2 regions of the Micromonospora sp. AB353 genome follow, and region 1 is predicted to be linked to the other one. Evidence: predicted binding sites of a transcription regulator. Region 1 holds the regulator's gene; the other holds the start of a gene.
The links. The regulator HrcA, encoded in region 1, represses chaperone genes, less so after heat shock. The targets are predictions, from matches to a motif close to GGTTNGCACNCTCNNNNNGAGNGTGCNAACC.
Positions count from the first base shown of each region.

Region 2: the regulator HrcA is predicted to act here: its motif matches at 4,413-4,443, upstream of groES (co-chaperone GroES).

Region 1 is NZ_JBMVFV010000046.1:37,214-44,622, forward strand. It holds gene ACPCK6_RS19250 (hypothetical protein) at 1-833, opposite strand, end outside; gene ACPCK6_RS19255 (enoyl-CoA hydratase-related protein) at 943-1,728, opposite strand; gene hemW (radical SAM family heme chaperone HemW) at 1,748-2,974, shown strand; gene ACPCK6_RS19265 (DUF4870 domain-containing protein) at 3,014-3,634, opposite strand; gene hrcA (heat-inducible transcriptional repressor HrcA) at 3,867-4,889, shown strand; gene dnaJ (molecular chaperone DnaJ) at 4,963-6,108, shown strand; gene ACPCK6_RS19280 (16S rRNA (uracil(1498)-N(3))-methyltransferase) at 6,110-6,844, shown strand; partial or broken gene ACPCK6_RS19285 (SDR family NAD(P)-dependent oxidoreductase) at 6,966-7,409, opposite strand, start outside.
Region 2 is NZ_JBMVFV010000027.1:15,858-23,266, reverse strand. It holds gene ACPCK6_RS14075 (WhiB family transcriptional regulator) at 1-349, shown strand, start outside; gene ACPCK6_RS14070 (sulfite oxidase) at 524-2,191, opposite strand; gene groL (chaperonin GroEL) at 2,252-3,895, opposite strand; gene groES (co-chaperone GroES) at 3,966-4,274, opposite strand; gene ACPCK6_RS14055 (class I SAM-dependent methyltransferase) at 4,535-5,767, shown strand; gene ybaK (Cys-tRNA(Pro) deacylase) at 5,824-6,303, shown strand; gene ACPCK6_RS14045 (sugar ABC transporter substrate-binding protein) at 6,508-7,409, shown strand, end outside.

The DNA of each region.
Region 1 (7,409 bases):
ACCTCGGTGGCCGGGTCGCCCTTCACCCGGGCCCAGGAGCCCTGCTCGGCGGTCCACTCCAGGTTGCCGAAGCGGACCTTCTTCACGCCGTGGTCGTCGGCGTGCGAGACCAGCCAGTGCGCGTACCGCCAGCCGTTGCGGTCGCCGCCGGCCGGCACGGTGAGCGCGGTCAGGTCGGTCGCGGTGGCCAGCCGGGGCAGCCCCCAGTCCAGGGACAGGCTCTCCAGCACGGCGCTGGCGGCGGCCGGGCCGCGCATCGTCGGCGGCGACGAGACGGTGCAGGCCACCGCGCCGGTCGCGTGGCCGAGCAACGCGCGGGTGAGGACCTCCGACTCGTCCGCCCACTTCTCGTACGCCTCGGGGAACGCGGACCGCTGCACCCGCTGGGCGGCGTCGGTGACCCGCATCCGCTCCCAGCCCTTGACCTTCTTCAGCGCGGCGTAGAACTTGTTCGCCGCGTACCGCGGGTCCTGGACCTGCTCCGGGGTGCCCCAGCCCTGGCTCGGGCGCTGCTGGAACAGGCCGAGCGAGTCGCGGTCGCCGTGGGCGATGTTGCGCAGGTGCGACTCCTGGTACGCGGTCGCCAGCGCCACCACCACCGCCCGCTCGGGCATCCGGCGCTGCATCCCGATGGCCGCGATGGTGGCCGCGTTCGCCATCTGGTCGGCGCCGAGCACCACCTCGCCGTCGGCCTTCACGGTGCAGGTCCGGCTGGACAGGGGGAGCCGCAGGTGCTCGCCGAACTGCTTGGTCACGACATAGACCGCGAGTAGTGCCAGCACGCACACCGCCACCCCAGATGCCACGATCGCCGCTCGCGTCCGCACCCGCACCCCCAGTCCCGACAGTCCGACAAGCGTACGTCCCACCCGCACCGGCGTGTCTCGGCCGACCGGCGGGCCCCACCTCGGCCGCAATGGCTCCCGCGGGGCCCGCCGCGCCTCAGTCTCCGGCGGGCACCCAGGCGGCGGGACGCTTCTCCCGGAACGCCATGACGCCCTCGCGTCCCTCGTCGGAGAGGAAGTACCCGGTCGACAGCGCGGCCAACTCGGCGATCTCGGCCCGCAGGTCGGTCCCGGCGGGCCGGCGCAGCAGCTCCTTCGCCCCGGCCAGCGCCCCCGGCGCGCCCTTCACCAGCGACTCGCAGTAGCGCCCGACGGCGGCGTCCAGCTCGTCGGCCGGCACCGCGGCGGTGACCAGGCCGATCTCGGCGGCGCGGCGGCCGTCGAACGTGTCGCCGGTCAGGTACAGCTCGGCGGCGGCCCGCTGGCCGAGCCGGGGCAGCACGGTCGCCGAGATCACCGCCGGGATCACGCCGATCCGCACCTCGGTGAACGCGAACGTCGCCTCCTGCGCGCAGACCGCCAGGTCGGCGGCGGCGATCAGGCCCAGCCCACCGGCCCGGGCCGGCCCGGCGACCTTCGCCACCACCGGCTTCGGGCACTCCCGCACCGCCACCAGCACGTCGCCGAGCATCCCGGCGGGCACCGTGCCACTGGCGTACGCGGCGGCGGTCTCCTTCAGGTCGGCGCCGGAGCAGAAGACCGGGCCGGTGTGGTCGAGCACGATCGCGCGTACCGCGTCGTCGGCGACCGCGTCGGCCAGCCCGGCCAGCAGCTGGGTCATCAGGGGCGTGGAGAGCGCGTTGCGGTTGTGCGGGCTGTCCAGGGTGAGGGTGGTCACCCCACGGGCCGTGGCGACTCGCACGAGAGCGTCCGGAGAGGTCATGCCGGGCACACTAGTGGCCATGCCCGGCGTCCTTCCAGAAGGCGAACCCGTCCCGCGCGACGGATCGCTGCCCGCCACCGCCCGTCGCGCCGTCGGCGCGCGCGGCTTCGGCGTGTACGTCCACGTGCCGTTCTGCGCCAGCCGGTGCGGTTACTGCGACTTCAACACGTACACCGCCGCCGAGCTGGGCGGCGGGGCGAGCCGGGAGACGTACGCCGACTCGGTGCTCGCCGAGCTGGCGCTGGCCGCCCGGGTGCTGGGCGACTCGCCGCCGCCCCGGGTCGACACGGTCTTCGTCGGCGGCGGCACGCCCACCCTGCTGCCCGCCGACGACCTGGCCCGGATCCTCGACGGCATCGACCGCGTCTGGGGGCTGGCCACCGACGCCGAGGTGACCACCGAGGCCAACCCCGAGTCGGTGAGCCCCGAGTCGCTCAAGACGCTGCGGGCGGCCGGCTACACCCGGATCTCGCTCGGCATGCAGTCCGCCGCGCCGGGGGTGCTCGCGGTGCTGGACCGGCGGCACAGCGCGGGCCGGGCCACCGCCGCCGCGCTGGAGGCGCGCGACGCCGGGTTCGAGCACGTGAACCTGGACCTGATCTACGGCACGCCGGGCGAGACGGCCGACGACTTCGCCGCCTCGCTGGCCCAGGTGGTCGACGCGGGCGTGGATCACGTCAGCGCGTACGCCCTGATCGTGGAGGACGGCACCCGGCTGGCCGCGCGGATGCGGCGCGGCGAGCTGCCGTACCCCTCCGACGACGTGGCGGCGGACCGCTACCTGGCCGCGGAGGCCGCGCTCGGCGCGGCCGGCTTCTCCTGGTACGAGGTGTCGAACTGGGCCCGCTCGGCGGCGGCGGCGGCGTGCCGGCACAACCTGCTCTACTGGACCGGCGCCGACTGGTGGGGCCTGGGCCCGGGGGCCCACAGCCACGTCGGCGGCGTGCGCTGGTGGAACGTCAAGCACCCGAGCGCGTACGCGGCGCGGCTGGCCGAGGGCGCCTCGCCGGCGCTGGCCCGGGAGCGGCTCAGCCCCGAGGAGCAGCACATGGAGGACGTGATGCTGCGGGTGCGGCTCGCCTCCGGGCTGCCGCTGGACGTGCTGGACGAGCCCGGCCGGGCGGGCGCCGAGCGGGCCCGGGACGCCGGGCTGCTCGACGCCGGGGCGTACGCGCGGGGGCTCGTGGTGCTGACGCTGCGCGGACGGCTGCTGGCCGACGCGGTGGTACGCGACCTGCTGCCGTGACCGGCACCGGCCGGCCGCCCCCTCGGCCGGCCGGCGGTGTCACTTGATGAAGTTGTAGGTCATCGGGTAGCGGTAGAGCACACCCTCGTTGGCCTTGACCCCGCCGATGATCCCGAAGATCAGCGGCACCAGCCAGACCAGCATCGGGACGAAGAACAGGATCCCGCAGGTGATGACCGTGATCACCCAGGCGAGCACGCTGGCGACGGTCCAGGTGATCTGGAAGTTCAGCGCCGCGACCGCGTGGGCGCGGACCGTCGGGGACTGCTGACCGCGGGTCATCATCGCGATCAGCGGGGCGACCCAGCCGAGCAGACCGCCACCGACGATGACGCCGGCGGCGCCGCCGAAGTGCGCCACCAGGGCCCACGTCTTCTCGTCGTTGTTGGCGTAACCGGCCGGGCCGTACCCGCCACCGGCGGGGTAGCCGGGCGTGCCGCCCGGCGGGGGGTAACCACCCGGCGGGGGATAGCCGCCGCCCGGGGGCGGGTAGCCGCCCGGAGGCGGATAGTCACCGGGCGGGGGATAGCCGCCGGCGCCCGGCGCCCCGGACAGTGGAGCGGTGGGCGGTTCGCTGCCCGGCGACGAGCCGAAGGGCGCCGACGGGTCGGGCTGGGGGCCGGAGTCCCCTGCCCCTGGAGGGCGAGGAGGTTCAGTCATGGTCGCCACGGTAGGGGCACCGGTCAACTCGCACCAGAGCGACACAGACCGACGATGACCGGCTGTTCGGCCCTGGTGGGCGGCGCTGTGTGGTGGGCCGCACCGCAGGTCCGTCGGGTGATCATCGCGTCGGCGGGGGTGCCGACGTAGACTGGCACTCGCTACAGTCGAGTGCCAGCCGCCCGGCGGATGCCGCGTGCCGGCCCGGCCGAGGTGCGTCAGGAGGTGGGGAATGGGTCTCGACGACCGCAAACTCGCCGTGCTGCGCGCGATCGTCGAGGACTACGTCGCCACGCAGGAACCGGTCGGCAGCAAGGCCCTGGTCGAGCGGCACCAGCTCGGCGTCTCGCCCGCCACCGTGCGTAACGACATGGCGGTGCTGGAGGAGGAGGGCTACATCCGGCAGCCGCACACCAGCGCCGGCCGGGTGCCCACCGACCGCGGCTACCGCCTCTTCGTCGACCGGCTGTCCCGGGTCAAGCCGCTCAGCCCGGCCGAGCGCCGGGCGATCGAGCGCTTCCTGGTGGGCGCCGTCGACCTCGACGACGTGGTGCACCGTACGGTCCGGCTGCTCGCCCAGCTCACCCGTCAGGTGGCGGTGGTGCAGTACCCGAGCCTGGCCCGGTCCAAGGTGCGCCACCTGGAACTGGTGCCGATCTCCACCACCCGGCTGATGGTCGTCATGATCGCCGACACCGGCCGGGTCGAGCAGCGACTGGTCGAGCTGCCCGCCCCGGTGCCCGCCGACGACGTGACCGACCTGCGCCGGCTGGTGAACGAGAAGCTGGTCGGCAGCCAGCTCGCCGAGACGCCGCCGCTGGTGCAGGCGCTCGTCGACGAGTCCGCGCCGCACCTGCGCCCGGCCATGACCACGCTGTCCACCGTGCTGCTGGAGACGCTGGTCGAGCGGCACGAGGAACGCCTCGCGCTGGCCGGCCAGGCCAACCTCACCCGGGGCGGCCTGCTCGACTTCCAGGGTTCGCTGCGCCCCATCCTGGAGGCGCTCGAAGAAGAGGTCGTGCTGCTCAAGCTGATCGGCGAGACCGAGCCGAGCACCACCCGGGTGCTCATCGGCGACGAGAACGAATTCGACAACCTGCGGGCCGCCTCGGTGGTCAGCACCGGGTACGGACCGGGCAGCACGATCGTCGGTGGACTCGGCGTGCTCGGGCCGACCCGGATGGACTACCCCGGCAATATCGCCATGGTGAGGGCCGTGGCACGCTACGTGGGCGAACTGCTGGCCCAGAACTGACCAGTCTGGGCCGACGGCCGGTTCCGGCCGACGACCGGAGCGACGCGAGACGAACATGAGGACACCTAACGCAGTGGCCAGGGACTACTACGGCATTCTCGGCGTGAGCCGGGACGCCTCCGACGACGAGATCAAGCGCGCCTACCGCAAGCTGGCGCGGCAGTTCCACCCGGACGTCAATCCGGACCCGGAGGCCCAGGAGAAGTTCAAGGACATCAACGCCGCGTACGAGGTCCTCTCGGACGACCGGAAGCGGCAGATCGTCGACCTGGGCGGCGACCCGCTCGCCCCGGGCGGCGGTGGCATGGGCGGCCCGGGCGGTCCCGGCGGCGCCGGCCCGTTCGTCGGCTTCCAGGACATCATGGACGCGTTCTTCGGCGGTGCCGCGGGCGGCAGCCGTGGGCCGCGGCCGCGTACCCGCCCCGGCGCGGACGCGATCCTGCGCCTGGAACTCGACCTCAACGAGACCGCGTTCGGCGTCGAGGCGCCGATCACCGTCGACACCGCCGTGCTCTGCACCACCTGCTCCGGCGCCGGCACCGCCGCCGGCACCCACCTGGCCACCTGCGAGGCGTGCGGCGGCCGGGGCGAGGTGCAGTCGGTGCAGCGGACCTTCCTCGGTCAGGTGGTCTCCGCCCGGCCGTGCACCGTCTGCCAGGGCTACGGCACCACCATCCCGCACCCCTGCCCGACCTGCGCCGGTGACGGCCGGGTACGCACCCGCCGCTCGCTGACCGTCAAGATCCCGGCCGGGGTCGAGGACGGCATGCGGATCCGCCTGGCCCAGCAGGGCGAGGTCGGCCCCGGTGGCGGCACCGCCGGTGACCTCTACGTCGAGATCCACGAGCGGCCGCACGACGTCTACTCCCGCAAGGGCGACGACCTGCACTGCCGGGTGACGGTGCCGATGACCGCCGCCGCGCTCGGCACCCGGCTGACCATCAAGACGCTGGACAGCGAGGAGACGGTCGACGTCAAGCCCGGCACCCAGCCCGGCAGCACGCTGCGGCTGCGCGCCCGGGGCGTACCGCACCTGCGCGGCACCGGCCGGGGTGACCTCTACGTGCACCTGGACGTGCGTACCCCGACCAAGCTCGACGCCGACCAGGAGCGGATGCTGCGCGACTTCGCCAAGACCCGCGGCGAGGAGGTCGCCGAGCTGACCAAGCAGGGCGGCTTCTTCTCCCGGATGCGCGACGCCTTCAACGGGCACGCCTGAGGTGTCCGCGCCGCTGTTCCTGGTCGAGGCGCTGCCCACCGGTGACACGCTGACGCTGGACGGCCCGGAGGGCCACCACGCGGCCACCGTGCAGCGGCTGCGCGTCGGCGAGGAACTGGTGCTCGCCGACGGCCGGGGCGGCACCGCCGCCGCGGTGGTCACCGCCGTCGGCCGCGGCACGCTCGATTTGCGGGTCACGAGCCGGGGGTACGCGGACGCGCCGGTACCCCGGCTCGTCGTGGTGCAGGGCATCGCCAAGGGCGACCGGGGTGAACTCGCCGTGCAGGCGATGACCGAGGTCGGGGTGGACGAGATCGTGCCCTGGGCGGCGTCCCGCTCGGTGGCGCAGTGGCGCGGTGAGCGGGGCGAACGGGCCCGGCAGAAGTGGGTCGCGACCGCCCGGGAGGCGGCCAAGCAGGCCCGCCGCCCGTGGCTGCCGGTGGTGGCCGGCGCGCCGGACGAGTCCACCGCCTCGGTGGCCCGCCGGATCGCCGGCGCGGCCGGCGCGTACGTGCTGCACGAGGGCGCGCAGGACCGGCTGACCACAGTCGACCTGCCGGCCGCGGGCGAGATCGTGCTGGTGGTCGGCCCGGAGGGCGGCATCGCCGACCACGAGCTGGCCGCGTTCGCCGAGGCGGGCGCGCGTACGGTCCGCCTGGGCCCGTCGGTCCTGCGTACGTCCACGGCAGGCGTGGCAGCCCTGACAGTCCTGGCCACCCGCCTGACCCACTGGTAATCCGCGCGCTCCCTCTTTTGGTGCGCGCTGATCTTGCAGTATCGGCCCGTGCTGCGTCCCTTTCGCGGCGTTCTGTCCGGGCCGAAAGTGCAAGATCCCGTGGCAGGGGCGAGGGCGGGGGTCAGGAGCGGAGGTAGGAGGCGCCGTTCAGGTCGATGATGGTGCCCGACGCCCACTCGGCCCCGGGGCTCGCCAGCCAGTGCACCGCCGCGGCGATCTCCTCCGGCCGGGCGACCCGGTGGAACGGGGACTGGGCGCGTACCGCCTCGCCCCGCTCGCTCTTCAGGTGCTCGTTCGTCATGTCGGTCTCGACGAAGCCGGGCGCCACACAGGCGACAGCGATGCCGTACGGCGCCAGGGCCACCGCCAGCGACTGGGCCATCGCGTTCATCCCGGCCTTGCTGGCCCCGTACGCCGGGTTTGCCGGCTCGCCCCGGAACGCGCCCCGGGACGAGACGTTGACGATCCGGCCCCCGCGTTCACGCATGTGCTGCGCGGCGCACCAGGCGGCGTTCGCGGCGCCGACCAGGTTGGTGTCGAGCACCTCCCGCCACCGCGCCCGCCA
Region 2 (7,409 bases), on a different contig from region 1:
CGAGCTCTGGGACTGGCAGCGGCTCGGAGCCTGCCGTGGCCGCGACAGCGCGCAGTTCTTCCACCCGGACGGCGAGCGCGGCTCCTCCCGGCTGCGCCGCGAGACCGGCGCCAAGTCGGTCTGCCGCGCCTGCCCGGTACGCGCCGAGTGCGCCGCCCACGCGCTCTCCGTGCGCGAGCCGTACGGCGTCTGGGGCGGGTTCAGCGAGTCCGAGCGGCTGCGGCTGCTCGCCCTCGGCTGGGAGGACCTGGCCGACCGCCGGCAGACCAAGGTGGACATCGCCCGGCTGGAGGCACGCCTCGGCCGCCCGCACAACACCGCCGTGCCGGACCAGCGCAAGGTCGCCTGACCGGTTCCACGACCTCCGACGCCGCGCCCCGCAACCCCGGGGCGCGGCGTCGTGTCGTCCCGTCCCGGCCCTCGCGTGATCAACACCAGCTCGGCGAGGTGGTCATATCACTGAGCCTTTGATGCCACCACTTCGGGGAACTGGTGTTGATCTTTCGGAGGTGGGGCGGCCGGGTCAGGTGACCGTGACTCTCACTGTGTGCCATCCGGTTGCGCCGTCGGGGGCGACCGGGGCGGGCTGTTCCGTCTGGGTCTCACCAGTCGTGTCCGTCGCCCGTACCTGGAGCGTGTGCTCGCCCGGCGTCGCGTCCCACCGCCACGACCACTGCACCCAGGTGTCCGCCGACACGGCAGACGCCAGTGTCGCCTCCTGCCAGGGGCCGCCGTCCACGCGGACCTCCACGCGGCTGATGCCGCGGTGCTGCGCCCACGCCACACCGGCCACCGTCACCGGTCCGGCGGCCGGGCGGCTGCGGGGCCGGGGCGTGTCGATCCGGGACTGCGTCTTGATCGGGCCCTGCGCGGACCAGCCGCGCGGCACCCAGTACGCGTCGAAGTCGGCGAAGCTGGTCAGCTCCAGCTCGGTGAGCCACTTGCAGGCCGACACGTACCCGTACAGGCCGGGCACCACCATCCGCACCGGGAAGCCGTGCTGGATCGGCAGCGGCTCGCCGTTCATGCCGACCGCGAGCAGCGCGTCCCGGCCGTCGCGCAGCACCGAGGTGGGTGTGCCGCAGGTCCAGCCGTCGACCGCGCGGCCCACCACCTGGTCCGCGCCGTCGGCCGGGTCGGCCTCGTCGAGCAGCTCCTTGATCGGTACGCCGAGCCAGCGCGCGTTGCCGATCAGGTCGCCGCCCACCTCGTTGGAGACGCAGGCGAGCGTCACGTACCGCTCGACCATCGGGCGGGCCAGCAGGTCGTCGAAGCTCAGCTCGATCGGGTTGCGCACCCGCCCGTGGATCCGCAGCCGCCAGGTGGCCGGGTCCACCTGCGGCACCACCAGCGCGGTGTCGATCCGGTAGAACTCCCGGTTCGGCGTGACGTACGGCGCGAGCCGGGGCAGTGACAGGTCCGCTCCGGCCGGTACCTGCGGGGCGGGCGCCACCGGGGCGGGCAACGTCACCGCCTCCCGGGCCGCCGACACGCCGCGCCGGCCGGCCAGCCAGTGCCCGCCCAGCCCGGCCACCGCAGCAGCGCCGGTGAGCAGCCCGGCACCGCGCAGGAACCGCCGCCGCGACTCCGCGTCGTCGTGCCGGACCGGCTCCCAGCCACCCGGGGTCTTCTCCTCCCCCGCGAGCGCGGCGACCGCCGGGGGCGGTGCCGGCTGCGTGGCCACGTCCCGGCCGGGCCCCAGCGGGCCGGCCACGAACGCCCAGAGCGTCAGCGCGCCCAGTCCGCCGCCGACCAGCGAGGGCAGCGCGTCGAACGCGTCCGCTCCGGCCCGGGTCAGCGCGGCGGCGACGCCGAGCACCGTGAACGCGGCGACGCCGGCCAGGCCGATCACCAGCCGCCGGGCCGCCGCCAGACCGAGCAGCGCCCCGAAGGCGGCCAGCAGCAGCGCCGTCCCGGCCAGCAGGGCGATCTTGTCGTACGTGCCGAAGACGTCGATGGCGAACTGCTTGAGCGGCTCGGGCACCAGGTCGACGACGAGTCCGCCGACGGCGACGAGCGGCGCGGACCGGGGACCGGTCAGGACCGCCACGGGTTCGGCGGTGCCGAGTGCCACCACTGCGGCGACGACACCGGCCAGCGCCGCGCGGCGGCGGGAGAGGGTGCTCACGGCACCCAGTCTGATCGACCCGCCGGTCCGGCTGCCAATTCCGTCAGCGTTCCGTAAGGACATATGCGTCAGGGCACACCACCGGGTCGGCGGTGTGCCCTGACGTCGGGCCGTACTGCTCGGTCAGAAACCCGGGCCGTGCTGGTGGCCGTGGCCGTGCGAGTGGCCGTGTCCACCGGCGGCCGGCTCCGGCTCGGCCGGCTTCTCCACCACGAGGCTCTCGGTGGTGAGCAGCAGGCCGGCGATCGAGGCGGCGTTGCTGACCGCGTTGCGGGTCACCTTCACCGGGTCGATGATGCCGGACTTGGCCAGGTCGACGTACTCGCCGGTGGCGGCGTCGAGGCCGTGGCCCCAGTCCTGGCCGACGACCTTCTGCACCACCACGTAGCCGTCGTGGCCGGCGTTCTGGGCGATCCAGCGCAGCGGCTCGACGAGCGACTTGCGCACGATCGAGACGCCGACCTTCTCCTCACCGGTGAAGCCCAGGTCGTCGTCGAGCACCGGCAGGATCTGGGCCAGGGCGGCGCCGCCACCCGGGACCGTACCCTCCTCGACCGCGGCCTTGGTCGCGGCGATGGCGTCCTCGATGCGGTGCTTGCGCTCCTTCATCTCGACCTCGGTGGCCGCGCCGACCTTGATCACGGCGATGCCGCCGGAGAGCTTCGCCAGCCGCTCGGCCAGCTTCTCCCGGTCCCACTCGGAGTCGGAGGCCTCGATCTCCTTACGGATCTGCGCGACCCGGTCGGCGACCTCGGCGGCCTGCCCGCCACCGTCGACGACAGTGGTGTTCTCCTTGTCGACCACGACGCGGCGGGCGGTGCCCAGCACCTCCAGGCCGACCTGGTCGAGCTTGTAGCCCAGCTCCGGGGCGACCAGCTCGGCACCGGTGAGGATCGCCATGTCCTGCAGCATCGCCTTGCGGCGGTCGCCGAAGCCGGGGGCCTTGACCGCGCAGACCTTGACGGTCTTGCGCAGCGCGTTCACCACGAGCGTCGACAGGGCCTGGCCCTCGACGTCCTCGGCGACGATGAGCAGCGGCTTGTTGTTCTGGAGGACCTTCTCCAGCAGCGGCAGCAGCTCCTCGATCGCCGAGATCTTCTGGGTGGTGATCAGGATGTACGGGTCCTCCAGGACCGCCTCCTGCGCCTCCAGGTCGGTGACGAAGTTCGGGGAGATGAAGCCCTTGTCGAACTGGAGACCCTCGGTCACCTCCAGCTCGGTGGTGAGCGCGGAGCCCTCCTCGACGGTGATGACGCCGTCGCGGCCGACCTTCTCCATCGCCTCGGCGATCAGCTCGCCGATCGCGGCGTCCTGCGCGGAGACGGTCGCGACGTGCGCGATCGACTCCTTGCTGGAGACCTCGACGGCCTTGCCGAGCAGCGCCTCGGAGACCTTGGCGGCCGCCGCGTCGATGCCCCGCTTCAGGCCGGTCGGGTTGGTGCCGGCGGCCACGTTGCGCAGGCCCTCACGGACCATCGCCTGGGCCAGCACGGTGGCGGTGGTGGTCCCGTCGCCGGCGACGTCGTTGGTCTTGGTCGCCACCTCCTTGACCAGCTGCGCGCCGAGGTTCTCGTACGGGTTGGTGAGCTCGATCTCCTTGGCGATGGTCACGCCGTCGTTGGTGATCGTGGGCGCACCGAACTTCTTGTCCAGGACGACGTTGCGCCCGCGCGGGCCGAGGGTGACCTTCACCGCGTCCGCGAGGGCGTTGACACCGTGCTCCAGCAGGTGCCGGGCGTCGTCCGAGAAGCTGAGGATCTTCGCCATCAGTATCCCTTCGAAGCGACGTTGCCCCGGCCCGGCGAGCCGGACCGGGGCAACGACACTGATCGGTTGCTTACTTCTCGATGACCGCGAGGACGTCGCGGGCGGAGAGCACCAGGTACTCCTCGCCGGCGTACTTGACCTCGGTGCCGCCGTACTTCGAGTAGAGGACGGTGTCGCCGACCTTCACGTCGATCGGCACGCGGTTGCCCTTGTCGTCGATCCGGCCCGGGCCGACAGCGAGGACGGTGCCCTCCTGCGGCTTCTCCTTGGCGGTGTCGGGGATCACGATGCCCGAGGCGGTGGTGGTCTCGGCCTCGTTCGCCTGGACCACGATGCGGTCCTCGAGCGGCTTGATCGCAACCTTGGTCGCGGTAGTCACGGGCATACCCTCCCGGGTACTTGGTGTCGTTGCCGGCCGGCACGCCGACCAGCGTCAATCTGCCACATGCCACCGGGCGGGGCCGTCGTCGCGGGTGCCGGTCCGCCTGGCGCTCAACCCCCGGGCACGAGGCTCGGGCGTTGGCACCCTCAGGGTGAGAGTGCTAATCGCAGGTTATTCCTCGGCTAGCACTCCGTCAAGGAGAGTGCCAACGCGTCGCCCTCCGTGTCGCGCCGGAACCGGGCCGGGAGAATGAGCGCGTGGATCTCGACCAGCTCGCCGCGCTGCGTACCCCCGAGGGGTCGGCGGCGCTCGCCGCGGCCGAGCGGGTGGCCGGCGGCGACCCGCTGGCGGCGGCGGCCGCGCTGCGCTCGGCCGGCATCCCCGGCGGGCTCGCGGCCGCGGCGCTGACCCAGGCGGAGCTGCGCCGCCGGGCGGCCGGCAAGTTCGGCCCGGTCGCGGCCGGGATGTTCCTCACCCGGGCCGGGCTGGAGCAGGCCACCCGTCGCGCGGTCGCGGACCGGCGCGCCGCGCGGCTGCGCGCCGCGGGCGTGACCACGCTGACCGACCTGGGGTGCGGCCTGGGCGCCGACGCGCTCGCCGCGGGCCGCGCCGGCATCCGGGTGTACGCGGTGGAGGCCGACCCGCTCACCGCCGAGATGGCCGCCGCGAACGCCGGGGCGGCCGGGCTCGCCGACCTGGTGACAGTCGAGTGCGGTGACGCCACGGCGTTCGACGTGAGCCCTGTCGACGCGGTGTTCTGCGATCCGGCGCGGCGGCGGGCCGGCACCGGGCGGCGCGTGTTCGACCCGAACGCCTACTCGCCGCCGTGGGACTTCGTCACCGGCCTGGCCGCGCGGGTGCCGCGCACCGTGGTGAAGGTGGCACCCGGGCTGGACCACGCGCTGATCCCGGCCGGCGCCGAGGCGGAGTGGGTGAGTGCGGACGGCGACCTGGTCGAGGCCGCGCTGTGGTGCGGCGACCTGGCCGAGGTCCCCCGCCGCGCCACAGTGCTGCGCGAGAAGGAAGGGCCCCTTCTTAACGCCTCGGGTAGTAAAAGGGTCCCCTCCTATCAGCTCACCGGGACCGGGGTGGTCGAGGCGCCGGTGGGGCCGGTGCGGCGGTTCCTCTACGACCCGGACCCGGCGGTGGTACGCGCGCACCTGGTCGCCGAGCTGGCCGCCGACCTCGACGCCACGCTCGCCGACCCGTCGATCGCCTACCTGTACGCCGACGAGGCCCGGCCCACCCCGTTCGCCCGCTGCCTGGAGATCACCGACGTGCTGCCGTTCTCGCTGAAGCGGCTGCGCGCGCTGCTGCGGGAGCGACGGGTCGGCCGGGTCGAGATCCGCAAGCGCGGGTCGGCGCTGGAGCCGGAGAAGCTGCGCCGTGACCTGCGGCTCTCCGGCGAGGCGGCGGCCGACCTGGTGCTGACCCGGGTCGCCGGCGACCCCACGGTGCTCGTGTGCCGGCCGGTTCCGGCGGGCGGCTGACCCGCGGCGCGCGGTTTCGGCTCGCGGTGGGCCGACGACCGGGCTAGCTTGATCCGGTGGCGGGCCCTGGCACTCCGGCGATCGCGTTGCTGAGCAAGCGGAAGATCGCCCACAGCACCCACACCTACGACGTCTCGCCGGACGCGCCGAACTACGGCGCGCTCGTCGCGACCGCGCTCGGGGTGGCGCCGGAGCGCGTGTTCAAGTCGCTCGTCACCGAGGTCGACGGCGGGCTGACGGTGGCGGTGGTGCCGGTGACCGGCGAGCTGGACCTGAAGGCGCTCGCCGCCGCGGCCGGCGGCAAGCGGGCGACGATGGCGGACCGTACGACGGCCGAGCGGGCGACCGGATACGTCCGCGGTGGCATCAGCCCGCTGGGGCAGCGCAAGCGGCTACCGACGGTCATCGACGCCTCCGCGCTGACGCACCCGACCGTGTACGTCTCGGCGGGCCGCCGGGGGTTGCAGGTGCAGCTCGCGCCGACCGATCTGGTGGCGCTCACCGGGGCGACGACGGCATCGATCACCGCCGCCTGAGCGGGCTCGTGACGGTACGTGTGGGAGCGTTCCCGGAGCGCACTCTCCCGGCGGTGTCCCGCGGGTGACAACCGCGTTGCTGAATTGTTACCGCCGCCAACAAACTTCTGACCTCGGCAGTCTTGCGGTGCATGGGAAGCGGGGAATACGTTGCCGGGCACAACAAAACATCACCACTCCCCCACCTCCGAAAGGACCCTGCACATGCGCAAGGGCTTCCTCACCTTCGCGGCCGTCGGTCTCCTCGCGACCGGCAGCATGGCCGCCTGCGGTGACAACGGCGGTTCCTCCGACGAGGCCGGCGGCTCCAACGCCAAGAAGCCGAAGATCGGCGTGATCCTGCCGGACAGCAAGTCCTCCGCCCGCTGGGAGGGCGCGGACCGCAAGTACCTGAAGGCGGCGTTCGACGCGGCCGGCGTCGAGTCCGACATCCAGAACGCGCAGAACGACAAGACCGCGTTCCAGACCATCGCCGACCAGATGATCACCAACGGCGTCAACGTCCTGATGATCGTCAACCTGGACTCCGGCACCGGCAAGGCCGTGCTCGACAAGGCCAAGTCGCAGGGCGTGGCGACCATCGACTACGACCGGCTGACCCTGGGCGGCTCCGCCCAGTACTACGTCAGCTTCGACAACGAGGCCGTCGGCAAGCTCCAGGGCGAAGGCCTGAGCAAGTGCCTGACCGACAAGGGCGTCAAGAACCCGTCGATCGCGTACCTCAACGGCTCGCCGACCGACAACAACGCCACCCTGTTCAAGAACGGGTACGACTCGGTACTCAAGCCGAAGTTCGACTCGAAGGAGTACACCAAGGTCGCCGACGACTCGGTGCCGGCCTGGGACAACGCGCAGGCCGCCACGATCTTCGAGCAGCAGCTGACCAAGGCCGGCGGCAAGATCGACGGCGTGCTCGCCGCCAACGACGGTCTCGGCAACGCGGCCATCTCGGTGCTGAAGAAGAACAAGCTCAACGGCAAGGTTCCGGTGACCGGTCAGGACGCCACCAAGGAGGGCCTGCAGAACATCCTCGCCGGTGACCAGTGCATGACGGTCTACAAGGCGGTCAAGAAGGAGGCGGACGCCGCCGCCGAGCTGGCCATCGC